4 regions of the Bradyrhizobium sp. Ken64 genome follow, and region 1 is predicted to be linked to each of the others. Evidence: predicted binding sites of a transcription regulator. Region 1 holds the regulator's gene; each other region holds the start of a gene.
What was found. The regulator LexA, encoded in region 1, represses DNA repair genes until DNA is damaged. The targets are predictions, from matches to a motif close to TGTTCNNNNTGTGTTCNG.
Positions count from the first base shown of each region.

Region 2: uvrA (excinuclease ABC subunit UvrA) is a predicted target of LexA. The motif match lies at 3,398-3,415, and genes of this name have one in related genera.
Region 3: AC0L2F_RS01025 (ribonuclease T2 family protein) is a predicted target of LexA. The motif match lies at 2,947-2,964, and genes of this name have one in related genera.
Region 4: AC0L2F_RS34425 (ATP-dependent helicase) is a predicted target of LexA. The motif match lies at 2,647-2,664, and genes of this name have one in related genera.

Region 1 covers NZ_JBVVPA010000003.1:172,576-177,829, reverse strand. The annotation lists gene AC0L2F_RS06695 (ComEC/Rec2 family competence protein) at 1-1,775, shown strand, start outside; gene AC0L2F_RS06690 (hypothetical protein) at 1,914-2,348, opposite strand; gene lexA (transcriptional repressor LexA) at 2,812-3,513, opposite strand; gene AC0L2F_RS06680 (molybdopterin molybdotransferase MoeA) at 3,690-4,901, opposite strand.
Region 2 covers NZ_JBVVPA010000008.1:51,521-56,774, forward strand. The annotation lists gene AC0L2F_RS15775 (barstar family protein) at 23-307, shown strand; gene uvrA (excinuclease ABC subunit UvrA) at 321-3,302, opposite strand; gene AC0L2F_RS15785 (outer membrane protein) at 3,584-4,273, opposite strand; gene AC0L2F_RS15790 (outer membrane protein) at 4,508-5,254, opposite strand, start outside.
Region 3 covers NZ_JBVVPA010000001.1:197,902-203,155, reverse strand. The annotation lists gene AC0L2F_RS01040 (outer membrane protein) at 136-759, shown strand; gene AC0L2F_RS01035 (cold-shock protein) at 830-1,045, opposite strand; gene AC0L2F_RS01030 (23S rRNA (adenine(2030)-N(6))-methyltransferase RlmJ) at 1,295-2,155, opposite strand; gene AC0L2F_RS01025 (ribonuclease T2 family protein) at 2,208-2,900, opposite strand; gene AC0L2F_RS01020 (hypothetical protein) at 3,015-3,479, opposite strand; gene AC0L2F_RS01015 (hypothetical protein) at 3,662-3,955, shown strand; gene AC0L2F_RS01010 (DUF3617 domain-containing protein) at 4,000-4,530, shown strand; gene AC0L2F_RS01005 (ATP-binding protein) at 4,635-5,254, opposite strand, start outside.
Region 4 covers NZ_JBVVPA010000043.1:25,291-30,544, forward strand. The annotation lists gene AC0L2F_RS34425 (ATP-dependent helicase) at 1-2,482, opposite strand, end outside; gene AC0L2F_RS34430 (DUF1328 domain-containing protein) at 2,724-2,897, shown strand; gene AC0L2F_RS34435 (thioesterase family protein) at 3,021-3,527, opposite strand; gene AC0L2F_RS34440 (FAD-binding oxidoreductase) at 3,615-5,039, shown strand; gene AC0L2F_RS34445 (hypothetical protein) at 5,090-5,254, shown strand, end outside.

The DNA of each region.
Region 1 (5,254 bases):
ACGTCAGGCTCGAGCGCGTGCGCCTGTCGGTCCGCAAGGGCACCGCGCCGGAGGTAGGCAGCTTCGTTCAGCTGAAGGCGCGGCTGATGCCGCCGCTCGCGCCGGTGCGGCCTGGCAGTTACGACTTTTCGCGCGACATGTTCTTCCAGGGCATCGGCGCCTCCGGCTTCGCAATGGGCGCCATCACGGTGGCGGCGCCCCCTGAGACCGCCGGCTTGCGGCTGCGTTATGCGGCCTTCATGCAAGGCTTGCGCGATGCGATCGATGCCCGCATCCGGGCGACGCTCGACGGCGACAACCGGGCGATCGCGACCGCGCTGCTCACCGGGCGACGCGATGCGATCACCACGCCCGTCAACGACGCGATGTTCATCTCCGGTCTCGGCCACGTGCTCTCGATCTCCGGTTATCACATGGCCGTCGTGGCCGGTGTCGTGTTCTTCGCGGTGCGCGCGCTGCTCGCTTTGGTTCCGGGATTGGCGGCCGGCTTCGCCATCAAGAAATGGTCGGCCGCCGCCGCGCTGGTCGCCGCCGCGTTCTACCTGCTGCTGTCGGGCGCGGAGGTCGCAACGCAAAGGTCGTTCTTCATGACGGCGGTGGTGCTGATCGCGGTGATGGTCGATCGCCGTGCCATCACCTTCCGCACGTTGGCTGTCGCCGCGCAGATCGTGCTGGCGGTCGCGCCGGAAGCGCTGGTGCATCCGAGTTTTCAGATGTCGTTTGCGGCAACGCTGGGGCTGGTGGCGCTGGTGCAGATCGGCATGCCCAATTTGTTTGCCTCGCCGGACCATTCGGCGACCGCGCGCATTGCGATGTGGGGTGGCCGCGAGATCGCGATGCTGTTCATGGCCTCGCTGATTGCGGGACTTGCGACTACGCCCTATGCCGCGTTCCATTTCCACCGTGTCACGCCGTTCGGCGTGCTCGCCAATCTCGGCGCGATGCCGGTGGTCTCGGCGCTGGTGATGCCGGCGGGACTGTTGGGGCTGCTTGCTGCGCCGTTCGGGCTGGACAGCGTGTTCTGGTGGCTGATGGGGATCGGCATCGAGTGGATGGTCGCGGTCTCCCGCTGGGTCGCGGCATTGCCGGGCGCGGTCGGCCGCATCCCGGCGTTCGGGATCGCGCCGCTGATCGCGGCGAGCCTGGGAATCATCGTGCTGGGCTTGTTGCGCACGCCGCTGCGCTGGTCCGGCGCCCTGGTGCTGCTGGCAGCGATCCTCTGGGGACTGTCGGCGCGGCAGCCCGACATCCTGATTGCCGGGGATGGCGCGAGCGTCGCGGTGCGGGGCAGGGACGGATATCTGCACCTGATCAGGACCAACAAGGACAGCTTTCTGCTGAGGGAATGGCTCGCTGCCGACGCCGATCCGCGCGATGCCGGCAGAGCCTCGCTGGCCGATGGCGTGTCCTGTGACGAATCCGGCTGCGTGACGCCACTGGCCGACGGGAGGCTGGTCGCGCTGGCACTGCGCGTCGACGCTCTCGCGGACGATTGCAGTCGGGCCGCGCTGGTGGTGACGACACGTCCCGCGCCGTCCGATTGCGCGGCGATGGTGGTCGATCGGCAGCGGCTCGCCAGCCAGAGCGCCCTGGCGCTGACGCAGCGTGGTGACGGGTTTGTAGTTCAGGCGGTGAGGGCGAGAGGCACGAGCCGCCCCTGGTTGCCGGCCGGCGCCGGTGAGGGTGATTTCGACGGCAGCCTTGCGCCGAAGGCGACCGCGTCCCGCATCAAGGACGCAACGCCCGCGGAGACGGACTTGCAGGCCGACGATTGATCTGATGGTGCGGAGCAATGCAGTGGGTTGGCGCATCCGCTCGGATTCGCCGGGCGCAAACCACACCTTCTCGCCGGCCACGGCCGGCGATGGCGATTCAATCCTGACCTCCGACCTCGTAGCCGGAGGGCGGCTGTGTCAGCCGATCGGCAGGTGCGTGACGGTCGGCTGCCTGTCGGCGATGATTTGCGCCTTGTTCTCGCGCTCGGTGACCGACTGAGTCACCGGCAGTTGCAGCACGGTCGCTCGCTGGCCTTCGACGAGCTGCGTCACCAGCACGTATTTGCCGTCGGGGAATTCGATCGCGTCATGATGGCGGTCGGGAACGTGCGGATCGATCTTGCCGAACTTGCCCACGCGGGAATTGATGGTGCGCGTCCAGATCCAGCGATTGTCGTAGCGGACGTCGTCGGCGAAGGCGAGCTCCGTTCCCGGCAGCAGGCAGACGGCAACAGACGGATCGGCTGCGGAGGCGAAGCCGCGCGTCGAGGTGCCGCGGAAGCTTGTCGTGACGATCGTCTCGCCGACTTCGGCGGGGCGCGACGCGACGGCATGCAGGCTGTAGTCACACATCGGGTGCTCCTCATGCTGGGATAGCAACCCGCGTCTCTCAATCGAGGCGCAGGCCTCTATCAGAGTTGAAGCACGAACGCTCTGCTTGGTTGTGGGCAAATCTGCGGCTGGTTTCTGCAGGCCGCGATCACATTATCTTTCCCGAATTCAATAGGAACAAAGCCCCTTGCGATGCATTCGGGAGGCGCATGCGCGAATATTGCCGGCTTGGCTGCAACGGTCGAACTTGACCGCTGGTCGTTGTTTCCTCGAACGCGCGAGCCGCGAAGCGGTGCTGTTTGAAGCGGTACCGCTTCGTCGGCGTCGCGAGGAGCCAGCGGCGGAGGAGGGGCCGGATAGTCTGTGCAGAACCAGAACGACTATCCAGCCGGAGCGGACGATCATCCGATCCAATCTCTGACCGGCGCTGCAGATCGGAAGCGCGCGAGGCGCCAAGCACTTCCGGTATGAAGTACTTCCGTTATCAGTACTTCCGGTAAAGCCCGATCAGCTTGCCCTGAATCTTCACCCGGTTGGGCGGCAGGATGCGGACCTCATAGGCTGCGTTGGCGGGCTCGAGCGCGATCGAGGCGCCGCGACGGCGGAAGCGCTTCAGCGTCGCTTCCTCGTCGTCGATCAGCGCCACCACGATGTCGCCGGTATCAGCGCTCTCGTTGCGCTGGATCAGCGCCATGTCGCCGTCGAGGATGCCGGCCTCGACCATGGAATCACCGCGTACTTCGAGCGCGTAATGCTCGCCCGAGCCGAGCATGTCAGGCGGTACGCTGATGGTATGGCTGCGGGTCTGCAATGCCTCGATCGGCGTGCCGGCCGCGATGCGGCCCATCACCGGCACCGCCACGGGACGTTCGCCCTCGTCCGCGGGCAGGCTGGAGCCCGCACGCACCTTGCCGAGATTGCCCTCGATGACGCTCGGCGTGAAGCCGCGGCGGCTGCCGGCCGCCGCCTGGAGCTCCGGCAGCTTGATGACTTCAATCGCGCGGGCGCGGTTGGGCAGGCGTCGGATGAAGCCACGCTCCTCGAGCGCCGTGATCAGGCGATGGATGCCCGACTTCGAGCGCAGGTCGAGCGCATCCTTCATCTCGTCGAAGGAGGGCGGTACGCCGCTTTCCTTCAGACGTTCACTGATGAATCGCAGAAGCTCGTATTGTTTGCGCGTTAACATCTCGACCAAAGTCCCCCGGTTGATGTCGTCCGATTCCGAGACGCAGAATTCGGCCATAAGCCGCCACATGCTCGAAACAAATCATGAACGGACACTATATGTTCGATACATGTTCCGCAACTGCTTAATTTACCGTGAACAAGGCAAACGTCGCGGAACGCGCGTTGCCGAGGCGGTCAGACGGGGAGCCGCAACACTTCGCAAGCCGTGCCGGTCTCGGCCTTCGGCGCGAATGGTGCGCGCACGAGAAGTACCTGTGCTGCAGCGAGATTCGCAAGCAGCGAAGAGTCCTGATGATTGACGGGAAGAACGACGCGTGTGCCATCGTCACGCTCCTCCAGATGCGCCCGCAGATAGTCCTCGCGCTGGTCGTTGGCGCCGACGTCGCGGCCGAGCACGGCGTGTTCACGGCGATGGTGAATCACCGAACGGCCCGACAGGGCGCGAATCAGCGGCACCATGAACAGGAAAGCGCACACGTAGGACGACACGGGATTGCCCGGCAGGCCGATCACACCCATTGCGCCGAGTCGCCCGTGCATCATCGGCTTGCCTGGCCGCATCGCGATCTTCCAGAACGCCATCGCGATGCCTTCGTCCCGCAGTGCCTGCTGGACTAGATCGTGGTCGCCGACCGATGCGCCGCCGGTCGTGATCAGGATGTCGGCGCCGCTCTCGCGGGCGCGGCGGATGCCGGCGGTGGTCGCCTCCAGCGTGTCGGCGGCAATCCCGAGGTCGATGGTCTCGGCGCCCTCGCTGCGGGCGAGCGCGTGCAGGGCGTAGCCGTTGGAATAGACGATCTGGCCGTGGCCGGGCGTGGTGCCCGGCATCACCAGCTCGTCGCCGGTGGCGAGAATGGCGACCTTCGGACGCCTGAAAACGGCAAGGTGCGGATGGTTCATCCCAGCGGCGAGCGCGAGGTCGCGCTCGGTGAGACGGCTTCCCTTGCGCAGGAGCACGTCGCCTTCGCGGAAATCAACGCCGGCGCGGCGGATGTGCCGTCCGGCGATCGCGGCTTCCTTGATCGTGATACGCTTGCCGGCGGCGACCGTGTCCTCCTGGATCACGACGGCGTCCGCGCCAGCGGGAACGACGCCGCCGGTGAAGATCCGCACGGCCTCGCCGGCGCCGACCGTCCCCGCGAACGGCCGGCCCGCCGCGACTTCGCCGATGACGGTGAGCTCCGAATCGATCGTCGCGGCATCGGCCGCGCGCACCGCGTAGCCGTCCATCGCGGACATCGCCTGCGGCGGCTGCGTGCGTCGCGCGGCGACGTCACGCGCGAGCACGCGATGGTAGGCCTCGTCGAGAGAAATCATGTCTTCCGGCAGCGGCTCTGCACCCGCCAGCACCGCGGCAAGCGCGTCAGAAACCGGCATCAAGGCCACGGCGAAAACTCCTGCTCGGCACGTTCGGGCGAATGTTCCGCAAGTCTTCTAGCCGAGCGCGGGCGCGGAGGCAAAAACGGCTCAGCGGGCGCAGTCGTCCCGTCGCTTCACATTGTTCCGGAAGGCGGCATTAAGCGCGTCGGGGCACGAGGTGACGGATCGGCAGGAGAGTGGTCATGGAAGCGACGAAAATCATGACAAGAGGAGAACGACGAGCGCCACTGATCAGCTCCCTGCCCGCCCGGGAGTTACGTCGGGCGCCTTCGGCCCCTGGTCTTTGTCTGGCAGCGGATCGGCCTGGGATTTCAGGTCGGCGGCCTTGCTCACAAGCTTGGCGGAAAGGTCCGAGTCTG
Region 2 (5,254 bases), on a different contig from region 1:
TCCGGCAGACATCTCTCACAAGATGATCCTTCTTGGCTTGCTTGCAAAGCAGCTTGGTTGTCCTGACTATTTCGGTGAGAATTGGGATGCTCTTGAGGAGTGCCTGCGCGATCTCTCTTGGTTACCTACGGGACCGGTCATTCTGGAGCGCGCAGACGTGCCACTTGTTCGAGACATCGCGAATGCGAGGATCTATCTAGCGATACTCGCTGACGCGACCCACGAAACGTCGAGGTCGGATCGTCCACTCCACGTGGTATTCCCAGCTGATTTTCACGGCCAGATATCGTGGCTTCTTCGACTGTAGGAACGAGGCGCCGCTACTCCGCCGCCTCGCTCGCCGTCCTCCTCCGCTTCGGCTTCCGTGCCTTCGCCAACACCGGCGCCAGGAACTTGCCCGTATAGCTCCTCGGCGCTTTCGCGATGTCCTCAGGCGGGCCCCAGGCGACGATCTCGCCGCCGCCGTCGCCGCCTTCGGGGCCGAGGTCGATGACCCAGTCGGCGGTCTTGATGACTTCGAGATTGTGCTCGATGACGACGACCGTGTTGCCCTGCGCGACCAGCTCGTGCAGCACCTCCAGGAGCTTCTTGACGTCGTGGAAATGCAGGCCGGTGGTCGGCTCGTCCAGGATGTAGAGCGTGCGGCCGGTGGCGCGCTTTGACAGCTCCTTGGCGAGCTTGACGCGCTGGGCTTCGCCGCCGGACAGGGTCGTCGCCTGCTGGCCGACATGGATGTAGTCGAGGCCGACGCGGTGCAGCGTCTGGAAGGTCTCGCGCACGCGCGGGACCGCCTTGAAGAACTCGGCGGCTTCCTCGACGGTCATGTCGAGCACGTCGGCGATGCTCTTGCCCTTGAACAGCACCTCCAGCGTCTCGCGGTTGTAGCGCTTGCCCTTGCAGACGTCGCAGGTGACGTAGACGTCGGGTAGAAAGTGCATCTCGATCTTGATGACGCCGTCGCCCTGGCAGGCCTCGCAGCGGCCGCCCTTGACGTTGAAGGAGAAGCGGCCGGGCTCGTAGCCGCGCGCTTTGGACTCGGGCAGGCCGGCGAACCATTCGCGGATCGGCGTGAAGGCGCCGGTATAGGTTGCGGGGTTCGAACGTGGCGTGCGGCCGATCGGCGACTGGTCGATGTCGATAATCTTGTCGATGTGCTCGAGACCCTCGATGCGGTCGTGCGGCGCGGCGCCCTCGCTGGCGTTGTTCAGCTTGCGGGCGATCGCCTTGTACAGCGTGTCGATCAGCAGCGTTGACTTGCCGCCGCCGGAGACGCCGGTGACGCAGGTGAACAGGCCGAGCGGGATTTCGGCCGTGACGTTCTTGAGATTGTTGCCGCGCGCGTTGACCACCTTGATGGTGCGGCGATGGTTTGGCGGACGCCGCTCCGGCACCTCGACCTCGAGCTCGCCGGTGAGATATTTGCCGGTCAGCGAGTTGGTGTTGCGCATGATCTCGGCGGGCGTGCCTTCGGCGATGATGTTGCCGCCATGCATGCCGGCGCCAGGCCCGATGTCGAGGACGTGGTCGGCGAGCAGGATCGCGTCCTCGTCATGCTCGACTACAATCACGGTGTTGCCGAGGTCGCGCAGGCGCTTCAGCGTATCGAGCAGGCGTGCGTTGTCGCGCTGGTGCAGTCCGATCGAGGGCTCGTCCAGCACGTAGAGCACGCCTGTTAGCCCCGAGCCGATCTGCGAGGCCAGGCGGATGCGCTGGCTCTCGCCGCCGGACAGCGTGCCGGAGGAGCGGGACAGCGTGAGATAGTTGAGGCCGACGTCGAGCAGGAAGGTGAGGCGCTCGCGGATCTCCTTGAGGATGCGGCCGGCGATCTCGTTCTGCTGGGTGTTCAGCGCCTCCGGCACGGTCTCGAACCACGCGCCGGCGCCCTTCACCGACATTTCGGAGATGTCGCCGATATGCTTGCCGCCGATCTTGACGCAGAGCGCCTCGGGCTTCAGCCGAAAGCCGTGGCACGCCTCGCAGGGCACGTCGTGGAAGTACTTCGCCAGCTCCTCGCGCGCCCACTCGCTCTCGGTCTCGCGATAGCGGCGGTTGATGTTGGTGATGACGCCCTCGAACGGCTTCTTGGTGTCGTAGGAGCGGACGCCGTCCTCGTAGGAGAACTTGATCTCGTCCTCGCCGGAGCCATGCAGGATCGCGTTCTGCGTCTTCTTGGGCAGATCCTTCCATTTGGTGGTCAGCGTGAACTTGTAGTGCTTGCCGAGCGCAGTCAGCGTCTGGATGTAATAGGGCGACGAGGACTTGGCCCAGGGCGCGATCGCGCCCTTGCCGATGGCGAGCTCCTTGTCGGGGATGACGAGGTCTTCGTCGACATGCTGCTCGACGCCGAGGCCGCCGCAGGCCGGGCAGGCGCCATAGGGATTGTTGAACGAGAACAGCCGGGGCTCGATCTCGGGGATGGTGAAACCGGACACCGGGCAGGCGAACTTTTCCGAGAACAGCATGCGCTCGGGTCCGCTCTTGTCGTGGATCTTTGCGGTCTTCTTTTTCTCTTCCGCGGGGGCTGCTGCAGCCGGCGCATCGGCGAATTCGATGACGGCAAGACCCTCGGCGAGCTTCAGCGCGGTCTCGAAGCTTTCGGCGAGGCGCTGGCCGATGTCGGGGCGCACCACGATGCGGTCGACGACGACGTCGATGTCGTGCGGGAATTTCTTGTCTAGCGTCGGCGCTTCGGCGAGCTCGTGGAAGGCGCCGTCGATCTTGACGCGCTGGAAGCCTTTCTTGAGCCATTCGGCGAGCTCCTTGCGGTACTCGCCCTTGCGGCCGCGCACGACCGGCGCGAGCAGATAGAGCCGCGAGCCCTCGGGGAGCGCCAGCACGCGGTCGACCATCTGCGAGACGGTCTGGCTCTCGATCGGCAGGCCGGTGGCGGGCGAATAGGGCACGCCGACACGCGCCCACAGCAGGCGCATATAGTCGTAGATTTCGGTGACGGTGCCGACGGTGGAGCGCGGGTTCTTCGACGTCGTCTTCTGCTCGATCGAGATTGCCGGCGACAGGCCGTCGATCTGGTCGACATCAGGCTTCTGCATCATCTCCAGGAACTGGCGGGCATAGGCCGACAGCGATTCGACGTAGCGCCGCTGGCCCTCGGCGTAGATGGTGTCGAACGCGAGCGAGGATTTGCCGGAGCCTGACAGCCCCGTGAACACCACCAGCTTGTCGCGGGGAATCTCGACGTCGACGTTCTTGAGGTTGTGCTCGCGCGCGCCACGGATCGTAATTGCGCGCAGGTGTGCTCCCGCGTTCTGTTGTTGGCGCTTCGCCTTGATCACTTCATCCATCCTGGTGGTCCTCAAGGAATCCAAAAGCGCGCGATCGCGCCAACGAAACAGGCGCGCTTCGCCCGGAACCGGGATCGGCGCCGATGGGTATGTGAGCGAACGTAGGAAGAACGGGGGCGGATTTCCAGTGGCGTTTGCGAATCGTCAACGGATTGTTGGCGCGCTGGCGGCATCTGGCAGGAGCAGGGCTCGGAACCTCGCGGCGACGTGCCCGTCAAACAAAAAGGCCGGCGCAAGGCCGGCCTTTCGTAACGCGGATGCGTTGGAGCTAGGTACTGAACTCAGTACTTCGCGACCACCGGGCCCCCGAAGTGATAGTTCACGCCGACCTGCACGGTGTGGAGGTTGAGCGTTCCGGTCGGAATGGCGCCTCCGAAGTAGGTCTCGCCGCCGAGGCTGCGATAGAGGTATTCGCCCTTGACCGACCACTGCGGAGCGAAGAACGCCTCGACGCCCGCGCCGACGGTCCAGCCCGAGTGGAACTTGCTGTCGGAGACCGAGAGACCGCCCAGGGTGGCGGTGAGCTTGTTGTCGATCCAGGCGTAACCACCGGTGCCGTAGAACAGCACGTTGTTGACGGCCCAGCCGATGCGGCCGCGCACGGTGCCCATCGCGTCAGTCTTGGAGCTCAGCGAGGCGGGGATGCCACCGACGCCCGCAACGAAAACCGTACCAGCGGCCGAAGCGCTGACGTCTGCCCAGGCGCCATCGGCCTCGACGCCGAACACGACGTTGCCGGTCTGCCAGTTATAGCCGGCGGTGCCGCCGACGAAGCCGCCCTTCATCTTCGGGTCGGTCGAGGAATTTTCCCAAGCGCCACCACCGACGATACCGAGGTAGAAGCCGGTCCAGTTGTAGACCGAAGCCATGGCCACCGGCGCCTTGGTGTAGGGGCGCGCCGCGAGATCAGCGGCCGAGGCCGGGGCAGCGAGAGCGAACAAACAGGCCGAAGCCAACCAAACCTTTTTCATTTTCAACTAATCCCAGTCCCAGTTTCTGATTGTGCCTTCCACGATCGAGAAGGGCATCGGACGCGGTGGTCCAACTGATGTCTCCATACACCGGTGAAGCCGCAAGTTGTGTCACTCAAAAGTCACACCATGTGTGAAACGTAATAGTTGTTGACTGACTATTCCGAGCTGGGAAGCACAGCAAAAAAGGCCGGCACAGGGCCGGCCTTTGATCTCAAGGATATCAGAGGGATATCAGTACTTCGCGACGACCGAGCCGCCCCAGTTGAAGTGATAGTTCACGCCCACCTTGATGGTGTGAACGGTGTCGGTCCATTCGGAGCGGTTGGTGACCACTGGAGAGTATTGGATCGTGCTCCTGCCGAAATCGATGTAGTTATACTCGACCTTGGCTGACCAGTTCGGAGCGAACATGTATTCAGCGCCTGCACCGACGGTCCAGCCCCAGCGCCAGTCGTTCTGGACGAAGACGTTTCCGGGAATGCCGTCGTAGCGGTGCTGGATGTCACCGACCGCGGCACCGCCGCTGACGAACCAGAGCGCGGGGCCGGTCGAGTAGCCGAGACGGCCCTTGATGTCGCCGAAGCCACGAATCTTCGTGAAGTAGGTGTCGCCGAGGCCGGCATTAATCTCGGCCGAACGGCCGCTGATGTCGGCCCAGTGATAATCGCCTTCGATGCCGAACACGGCCGGACCGGACTGCCAATTGTAGCCGAACACCCCGCCGACGAAGCCGCCGCTCGTGTCATACCTCTGGCTGCCCGCGAAGATCGCTGTGTTCGGACCGTCGAAGAAGGTCTCGTCGCTACGACCCCAGCCGCCGCCTCCCTGCACACCGGCGTAGAAGCCGGTCCAGGTATAGATCGGTGCGGGCGCGGCCATTGGCGCCTTCGTGTAAGGACGCGCGGCCATGTCCGCCGCACTGGCCGGAGCCGACAGGCCCATCGCCACTGCACCGATTGCACCAATAAGAAGCCTATT
Region 3 (5,254 bases), on a different contig from region 1:
CGGCTTAACAGGCCTTTAACTTAAAACTCTCGATAAATCTTACGCGAAAAAGGGATGGTTCCGTAACCATGCGGTTTTGCCTCGCGCGGCGGCGTGGGCACCGCAGCGGTGACGGCAGTTGCGTTGGAGTGTGTGATGAAGGGGCTCGTTGTGGGCGCAGCCGCGTTGGCTGCAGTCGGCTGGACGGCTTCGGCAGAGGCCGCCGATCTCAATTACGGGCAGCGTGCGCCTTACACGGTCAATCAGCCGCTCAATGCCTATAGCTGGGCTGGTCCGTATCTTGGCGCCAATCTCGGCTACGAATGGGGTTCGGTGAGCAACAATCCCGCAAAGCCGTCAGGCTTCGTCGGCGGCGTTCAGGCCGGCTACAATTTCCAGAACGGCCCATGGGTGTTCGGTGTTGAGGGCGACATCCAGGCCGCCGGTGCCGACGACACCTTCGCGCCGTGGAAGTTCTCCAATCCGTGGTTCGGCACCCTGCGTGGCCGCGCCGGCTACGCCTTCAGCAACGTGCTGTTCTACGGCACGGCGGGCCTCGCCTTCGGTGAGCTGCGCGCGCAGACGTTCGGCTGGACCGAGTCGCACACCAGCGCCGGCTGGACCATCGGTGCCGGCGCGGAAGTCGGGTTCGCGCCGAACTGGAGCGCCAAGCTCGAATATCTCTATATCGATCTGTCGACGAGCCAGTTCGCGATTACGGGCGTGTCAAACGGCTATAGCGCCAGCGTTGTGCGCGCAGGCGTGAACTATCGCTTCTGATAGCTAAGAAGAAAATACCGGACCAACCTCCCGGCCGCTTGCGGCCGGGATTTTTTTTACGCCAGGCGCGCTAGGGAAGGATGACCAAATCGACCGCCTTCGGCCCCTTGCCCTTCTTGTCCGGTTCGACTTCGAAAGTAATGCGCTGTCCTTCGGCAAGGTCCTTCAGTCCGGCCCGCTCCACAGCAGTAATATGCACGAAGACGTCGCGGCCCCCGTCGTCCGGTTTGATGAATCCGTAGCCGCGCTCACCGTTGAAAAACTTGACCGTTCCCGTCATGGCCATCGGGAAACTCCCCCTCATTGCTCCTCCGTCGTGACGCAGACGCACGTCACGACATGACCGGGCCTTACGAAGCCCGGGAGCTGGCCATCCTTGGGCAGACCATTCGGTCCGACTGGATCTTTCTTAGGCCTTCACTCCGCCGCAACCATTCGCGGAAGCGGAACGTAAAGCCAGTCACTGCAACAGCATAATACGGTTCTCTGCAGATTGACTACCGCTCCTGCATATTTTTCCCAAGATGCCGGAGTGTTACGGTCTCGGCACCTCTAATCGGAATCTGGCAGCGCCACCCTGGCCGAGCGGCATTTCCAGCTCGGGCAGGATCGTCTTGAGCTCGCCCTGCAGCGTGTAAGGAGGATTGACGATCAAGAGCCCGCTGGACGTGAGGGCTGCGCCGTCAGCTTGCGGCGCCACGCTGAATTCGAGGCGCAGGCATTTTCCCGGCGGCTTTGCTGCGGCTGCGAGCCGCGCCACTGATTGCACCAGCGTGTCGGTGGCGCGCCGGCTCTTGGCGGGATACCAGATTACATAGATACCGGTCGGCCATTTCGCGAAAGCCGCCGAGAAGGCCTCGCCGAGCTTTTCGAACTCGTCCTTGGCCTCGAACGGCGGGTCGATCAGCACGAGCCCACGCCGTTCCTTCGGCGGCACGAAAGCCGGCAGCGCCATCCAGCCGTCGAGGTCGACCACGCGGGCCTGTTCGTCGCGGCGCAGCACGCCGATCAGCGCCTTGCGCGCCTTCGGCTCGAGCTCGCAGAGCAAGAGGCGGTCCTGCGGCCTCAGCAGGCCGCGCGCGATCAGCGGCGAGCCCGGATAGGCCTTGAGCTCGCCCTTCGGATTGAAGGCGCGGACGATGTCGAGATAGGGCTTGGTCAGCGCCATGGCGTCGTTCGACAGCCGCGCCTGCATCAGCCGCGCAATGCCCGTCAGCCACTCGCCGCCGCGGCGCGCCTCATCGCTTTCGAGATCGTAGAGGCCGGCGCCGGCATGGGTGTCGATGATGCGGAACGCGCCCGGCTTGTCCTGGAGATAGGTGATGATGCGCGCCAGCACGATGTGCTTGATGACATCGGCGAAGTTGCCGGCATGGAAGGCGTGACGGTAATTCATGCAAGAGCACTACGCCACGTGACGGCTTGAGCAAAGAGGCACGACGCCTGGGCTAGCCACCCCGGATCGGCGGCATCGCCACCTGGTCGCGGCGGCAGGCGCGGCGGTCGATCTCCTCGCAGGCGCGGAATTGCAGGTCCTTGCTGAGGCAGATGCGGACTTCCGATAGCCGCGTCCGGTTGCAGGTGATCGAGACGGCGGCATCGCTGAGGCCCGGATTGGCCTTGATGAAGGCTTCCTCCACCTCCGCCGGCGCCACCGTCTTGGCCTGCGACAAATCGAGATATTCGGCCGGAATCTTGATCGCGGCGCGCGCCTTCCGGATCGTCTCGAAATAGCTGCGGTCGGCGAGCCCCGAGCAGGTGCCGTGCTTGTCCCACTCGTTGAAGATCAGCCCCGGCGCCGGCATCAGGTCGAGCATGGAGGAAACGATGCTGCGGTTCAGCCGCGGCGACGGCCGCTGGCAATATTCCGGGAAACCGTTCTCATATTGCGGCCACAGACCATGGACCACGAAAGCGTAGGGCCGTCCGCTGCACTGGATCTGCGAGCGGCCGCCGCGCTCCGCCGCCTCTTCGCAGAAGGAGGGCGACCACGACAGCGACAGCACATAAAAATCGAATTCGCCGGGCGTGTTCTGCCGCTTGTCCTGGGCCTTGGCGCCACCGGCCAATACAGCCAGCCCGGCCGCAAGCGTCAGCGAGATCATCAGGCGGGAGAACGAATGCAATCTGGAATGAAACATGGCGACGCCCCTCAACTAGACTGTGCAGACGAGCCTAGCAGGCGATAGGAACATTTCAAGAACAAAATGCGGGCAACCGTCGGTCGGCCGCCTGATCGGTCCGGATCAGAGCAATTATTGCTTGGCGGCGCGGCAGGCCGGGTTGTAGGCCCAGTTGCGGTCGAGCCCGACCACGCACCATTCGACGCCCTGGCCGTAGCCGGCGAAGCCGCCATCCTCGACGATCGAGAAATGCACCTTGCGCAGCTTGCCATCGGTGAGCATGGCTTCGCCGGTGCAATAGCGGCGGGGAATGTTGTCGGACGCCCAGGGCCGGAACGCAGTCTCGTGAACCGCGGAGAAGCCGGTGATCTTCAACGAGGAATTCCAGAACGAGCTTTCCTTCTCCCAGAACTGGGTGGCGATCGTCGGCAGCGCCCTGTCGCATTCGGAGACGTTGCCGTCATAGCGCGGCCCGCTCAGCCAGAAATTCAGCTCCAGCGGATTGGCGGCCCTGGCCTCGCCGAGCGACAGCGCCCCGAACAGAAGGCCGAGCACGGCGGCAAAGCGGAGCGATTTCAGGAAGGTCGAGGCGCGCATGGGCAATCCAGACAGCATGATCTGCGAGGGTCGGACGGTGCCGCGAAGGCCGGGGGAGGTCAAGTGCAGCGCGGCAACACTTGCCGACGAGTTGACCGCAATGCTGCGTTAGAGGGGTCTTCCGTTCTTTCCACCGCCGCGCCGGCACCGTAAACTGCCGCCAACCAATCGGAGTGACGGGAATGCGAATCATTGCGGCCGCGGGCCTACTTGCCCTGGGTATGTTGGCGAGCCAGTCGGCGCGCGCCGATCTCCTTCCGGTGCCTCCGTTCAAGGGCAACGACACCGGCGGCATCATCGCCTATTCAATGGCAACCCAGGTCGATGCGCGGCAGGTCGCGGTCGATCACTGTGCGCGCTATGGCAAGGTCGCCAAATTCCTGGCGATGCAGGCCTATGAGGGCGGCTACATCTCGTTCTCCTGCCGCTGGGTGCCCTATGGCGCCGCCGACCAGCCGATCCGCACGCTCTACTGAGGCGCTTTCGCAACGCCGCTATCTCGCAGCCGGGAGCTTCCCACATGACGCGCAAACTCGCTTTGCTCGGCTCCGCCCTTTGCCTCGTCTTGTCGGCAGGCAGCGCCCGCGCTGACGACCTGCCGGTGCGCAAGGCGGGCCTGTGGGAATTGAAGATGGTCAGGACCGGCACGCCGGTGCCCGAGATGACCATGCAGCACTGCACCGACGAGACCGTCGACAAGGAGATGAACAACAACGTCTCCCCGATGGCCAAGCAGATATGCGCCAAACAGGACATCAAGAAGACCGCAACCGGCTATGTCAGCGATTCCGAGTGCAATGTCGCCGGCATCAGCACGACCTCGCATGCTGAGATCACCGGCGATTTCAATTCGGCCTATACGGTGAAGACGTCGTCGCACGCGCAAGGCGGCGCCGCCGGCACGGCAGGCCGCGACACGAGCATGCAGCTCGAAGCGAAATGGCTGGGGGCCTGCAAGCCGGACCAGAAGCCCGGCGATATCGTGATGCCCGGCGGCTTCAAGATGAACGTACGCGACATGGACAAGCTCAAGGCGCTGTTGCCGAAATAGGGTGAGATCGTAGCCCGGATGGAGCGAAGCGAAATCCGGGACCGGTGCGTCGATCGCGAAGAAAGGATCCCGGATTGCGCTTCGCTCCATCCGGGCTACATCAGCTACACCGGTATCCGCACGCTCGCCCTTAATCCCCCCATCGGGCTGTCGCCAAGCGTGATGTCGCCGCCATGCGAGCGGGCGATGTCGCGGGCGATCGCGAGGCCGAGGCCGGTGCCGCCTTCGTCCTGATTGCGGGCGTTGTCCAGCCGCAGGAACGGCTTGAAAACCTCTTCACGCAGATGCGCGGGAATGCCCGGCCCGTCATCGTCGACCGTCACGGTCAAATAACGGTGATCGCGCTGGCCGGTGATGGCGATGCTCTTGCCATAGCGAGCGGCGTTGGTGACGAGGTTGGCGAGGCAGCGCTTGAACGAGGCCGGCTTCACCGTGACCACGGGCAGTCCGTTGAACGCGACGGTCGCAATGTGGCCGTGGCGCTCGGCGTCGCTGCGCAGCTCCTCGAGCGCCTGCGCCATGTCGGTCGGCTGCGACTGCTCGCCGGAATCGCCGCGGGCAAATGCGAGGTAGTCCTCGAGCATCATCGACATCTCGTCGACGTCCTTGCGCATGCCCTCCATCTCGGGGCTGTCGCCGATCAGCGCCAGCTCGAGCTTGAACCGCGTCAGGATCGTGCGCAGATCGTGGCTGACGCCGGCGAGCATCGCGGTGCGCTGCTCCA
Region 4 (5,254 bases), on a different contig from region 1:
GGAAGACGCGGTCGGCGAGCGAGAATTCCGAGGTCGTGCCGGTGGATTTGGCTACCAGTTCGCCCTCGATCGTCAGGGGCCCGCGGCGGCGCGAGGAGAAGCTGCCGAAATCGGGCGAGGACGACTGGGACGAAAACGACGAGGCCTGTTCCTCGAAGCTGCCGCGGCCGCCATTGCCGCCCCCGCCGCCGCCACGATTGCGATTGGCCTGGGCGCGCTGCCAGCCTGGGGTCGAATAGGTGGAGCCGAACGCTTCCATGTCGTCGAAGCGGGAGGCGCCGTAGCCGCCCGTGCCGCCCCAGGCCGAGCCGCCCTTGGATTCCGTGATCTCGACATTGGCCGCCGGCAGCTCGTCCAGAAAGCGCGAGGGAATCGTGGTCGACCAGGTGCCATGGATCCGGCGGTTGGTGGCAAAATAGATCTTGGCGCGGCGGCGGGCGCGGGTCAGGCCGACATGGCCGAGCCGGCGCTCTTCCTCGAGGCCGGCGCGGCCCTGTTCGTCCAGCGTGCGCTGACTCGGAAACAGGCCTTCCTCCCAGCCGGGCAGGAACACGTTGTCGAATTCCAAGCCCTTGGCCGAATGCAGCGTCATCAGCGACACGGCGTCCTCGTCGGCGCCGCTGTCGCGGTCCATCACCAGCGAGATGTGCTCGAGGAAGCCTTGCAGGTTCTCGAACTCCTCCATCGAGCGCACCAGCTCCTTGAGGTTTTCCAGCCGGCCCGCCGCGTCCGCCGAACGGTCCTTCTGCCACATCTCGGTGTAGCCGCTCTCGTCGAGCACGATCTGGGCGAGATCGGTGTGCGACGTGACCTCGCGCTGGGCCCGCCAGCGGTCGAACTGGGCGACGACGTCGCGCAAGGAGCCGCGCGCCTTCGGCTTCAGCTCGTCGGTCTCGACCACCGCGCGCGCCGCCTCGAACAGCGGAATGCGGCGCTTGCGGGCGTGATCGTGCAGCATCTGCACGGTGGCATCGCCAATTCCGCGCTTGGGCGTGTTGACGATGCGCTCGAAGGCGAGATCGTCGGCCGGTGAATTGATGACGCGCAGATAGGCCAGCGCATCGCGGATCTCGGCGCGCTCGTAGAAGCGCGGGCCGCCGATGACGCGATAGGGCAGGCCGAGCGTGACGAAGCGGTCCTCGAACTCGCGCATCTGGTAGGAGGCACGCACCAGGATCGCGATCTCGTTGAGCTTGTCGCCCTGGCGCTGGATCTGCTCGATCTCCTCGCCGATGCCGCGGGCTTCCTCTTCCGAATCCCACGAGCCTGTCACCGTGACCTTCTCGCCGTCATGGTCCTCGGTGCGCAGCGTCTTTCCCAGCCGGCCCTCGTTGTGGGCGATCAGGTGCGAGGCGGCGGCGAGGATGTGGCCGGTCGAGCGGTAGTTGCGCTCGAGGCGGATGACCTTGGCTCCGGGGAAATCATGGTCGAAGCGCAGGATGTTGTCGACCTCCGCGCCGCGCCAGCCATAGATCGACTGGTCATCGTCGCCGACGCAGCAGATGTTTTTGACGTGGGTCTTCTCCCTCTCCCCGTCCTTCACGGGGAGAGGGTCGGGGTGAGGGGCTCCCTCCACGAGCTCAGCTGGCGGAGAGTCCCCCTCACCCGCATCGCTGTGCGATGCGACCTCTCCCCGCACGCGGGGAGAGGTGAAAGAGGAGGGCGCCTGCGACAACAACCGCAGCCACAGATACTGCGCGACGTTGGTGTCTTGATACTCGTCCACCAGGATGAATTTGAAACGCTGCTGGTACTGCCGCAGGATATCCGGGTGCTCGCGGAAGATGCGGATGTCCTCGAGCAGCAGATCGCCGAAATCGGCGGCGTTGAGGATCTTCAGCCGCTCTTGGTAGCTCGCATAGAGCTTGCCGCCCTTGCCGTTGGCGAACACGGCGGCTTCGCCCGACGGCACCTGCGACGGCGTCAGGCCGCGGTTCTTCCAGCCGTCGATCAGGCCGGCCAGCATGCGCGCGGGCCAGCGCTTGTCGTCGATGTTGTCGGCTTGCAGCAGCTGCTTCAACAGCCGCACCTGATCGTCGACATCGAGCACGGTGAAGTTCGACTTGAGCTGCGCCAGCTCGGCGTGGGTGCGCAGGATGCGGCCGCCGATGGAGTGGAAGGTGCCGAGCCACGGCATGCCTTCCACGGCATGGCCGAGCATCTGGCCGAGCCGGTGCTTCATCTCGCGCGCGGCCTTGTTGGTGAAGGTCACCGACAGGATTTCGGAGGGGCGGGCGCGGCCCTGGCTCAGGATATGGGCGATGCGGGTGGTCAGCACGCGGGTCTTGCCGGTGCCGGCGCCGGCCAGCACCAGAACCGGGCCGTCCAGCGTCTCCACGGCCTCGCGCTGCTCCGGATTGAGCCCGGACAGGTATTGCGGGCCCACCGAGGCGCGCGCGCGCGCGGCAATGCCGCCGGCTGCCGGCTGGTGGTCGGGAACGCTCTGGGACGTGATCTTGCGCGGCTCGGTCATGCGAATCATTTGCCCCACGTTGGCACTGCGGGGTGGTGAAAGGGGAGCCTTCTTAACAGGGATTGGTCCCTATATGGGGCCGCGGGCGGGGGTTTTCCACGTGCGCGGAAAGCCAATTTGTTCCTGAGGGTCAGGCGAATTTCCGGCCCCAGCGGCCCGGAACCATTGTTCCGCGTTGGCGATTGGTTCTGCAAGTGAGGCGCGTCAGCCGCGCCGATCGCAGACAGACATCGAAACAGAGGTTCGGATCATGCTTAGCTGGGTTGTGACGTTTCTGGTTATCGCCCTGATCGCCGGTATCCTGGGCTTTGGCGGCCTCGCCGGCGCGTCGATCGAAATCGCCAAGATCATCTTCTTCATCGCGGTCGTGTTGTTCCTGGTCTCGGCCGTTGTTGGTTTGGCCCGCGGCCGCACCAGGGTCTAGCAATGTGATCCTCATGGTGAGGAGCGCGGAACGCGCGTCTCGAACCATGAAGGCCCGGCTGTGGCCTTGCATCCTTCGAGACGCCCGCTTTGCGGGCTCTTCAGGATGAAGAGTTGGAAGCCGTTACCGCTTCGAGGGCATCGCCACGTTGCGGCCGATGCCCTCGGGCCGCGGCACGGCACTGTGGGCCTTGATCACTGCCGCAATGCGCTCACGAATGTCTGGTGGAAAGGCCGCCACCTTTCGTGAGCCCATGTCGATGTGCAGCGACATGTTTTCGGAGGTCGCCGACAGCCAGCCTTCGGTCGCGTGTCGCAACTCCTGGAAGGTGTGAAGCCGCTTGTCGTCGGCTTCGAGCAGCCAGACCGACACCTGCACGGGATCGCCGAGGTGGATTTCGCGCAAATACCGCACGTGGCATTCGGCGGTGAAGGTCGAGCCGCCCCGCTCCTTCATGTAGCCCGGGCCGATCCCGAGCGTCAGCCACATCTGGTCGATCGCGCGGTCGAACATCACGTTGTAATAGGCCATGTTGAGATGGCCGTTGTAGTCGATCCATTGCGGCTCGATCTGCATGATCGAGGCGCGGAACGGTGCGCCCTCGATCGTCGTGGCAGCAGTCTCCGGCATGTGTCCTTCCCCAGCTATGCGTCCGGTCGCTTGACTTGACCGGTGAGATGTCCTTTGCCACGGTTCGTCTCGTCGGGAGGAACGTCCGTGGGTACGACCATCACCAATAATCCGCCGCGGCCGGCGCCGAAAGCCCTCGCGAGCGCGCTGGAGCAGCTTGCCGCGCGGTTCGGCAACCGCCTCATCACCTCGCAGGCCGTCCGCGAGCAGCACGGCCATACCACCACATGGCTCGTGAACCAGCCGCCAGATGGCGTGGTGATGGCGCAGGAGACCGCCGACATCCAGGACGTGGTGCGGATCTGCGCGAAAAACGGCGTGCCCGTCATCGCCTTCGGCACCGGCACCTCGCTCGAGGGCCAGGTCAACGCACCCGCCGGCGGCATCTGCATCGATCTGCGTGACATGAACAAGGTGCTCGCGGTGCATGCCGAGGACCTCGACTGCGTGATCCAGCCCGGGGTCACCCGCAAGGCGCTCAACGAGCATCTGCGCGACCAGGGCCTGTTCTTCCCGATCGACCCCGGCGCCGACGCCTCGCTCGGCGGCATGGCCTCGACCCGCGCCTCCGGCACCAACGCGGTGCGCTACGGCACGATGCGCGACAGTGTACTGGCGCTCAAAGTGGTCCGCGGCGACGGCGAGATCATCACGACCGGCACGCGTGCGAAGAAATCATCCGCCGGCTACGACCTGACGCATCTGTTCGTCGGCGCGGAGGGCACGCTCGGCATCATCTCGGAACTGACCATCCGCCTGCGCGGCATCCCAGATACGATCGCGGCCGGTGCGGTGTCGTTCGAGACCGTGCACGGGGCGTGTCAGGCCGTGATCCTGGCGATCCAGACCGGCATTCCCGTGGCGCGCATCGAGCTGCTCAACGCCGCGCAGGTGCGGGCCTGCAACGCCTATTCGAAGCTGACCCTTCCGGAAACGCCGCTGCTGCTGATGGAATTCCACGGCAGCGAGATCGAGGTCGCCGAACAGTCCAAGGCCTTCGGCGAGATCGCAAAGGACTGCGGCGGCGGCGATTTCTCCTGGACCACCAAGCCGGAGGATCGCACAAAACTGTGGCAGGCGCGGCACGACGCCTATTGGTCGGTAAAGGCGCTGCGGCCCGGTGACAGCATCGGCGTGGTCGCGACCGATGTCTGCGTGCCGATCTCGCGCCTTGCCGAATGCGTCGGCGAGACCGAGGAAGATCTCAAGCGTCTCAACCTGTTGTCGCCGATCGTCGGCCATGTCGGTGACGGCAATTTCCACTGCTCGCTGGTCTGCGACACCAACGATGCCGACGAGATGGCGCGCGGCGAGGAGTTCATGCATCGGCTGGTCGAGCGCGCGCAGGCGATGGACGGCACCTGCACCGGCGAGCACGGCATCGGCCAGGGCAAGCAGAAATACCTCAAGGCGGAACTCGGCCCCGAGGCGATCGACGCGATGCGGGCGCTGAAAAAGGCGCTCGATCCGCAGAACATCTTCAATCCCGGCAAGATCGTACCAGAGGCGTAGCGCACGGCGTGGCCGCCGTTTATGCTCGCTCCCTCACCACGGAGCAGGCAATGCAGTGGTTCGCCCGCAAGACGCGCCGGGACATCTGGGACGAAGCGATCGAACGGCCGCTCGGCGACATCGAGGCCGCCGAGCGCATCCGTGCGATCTGTGACGCCGCGGCGGCGAGCGCGGCAAGCAGTGCGCGCAACGACAAGCGCGACAGCGAGCGCTAC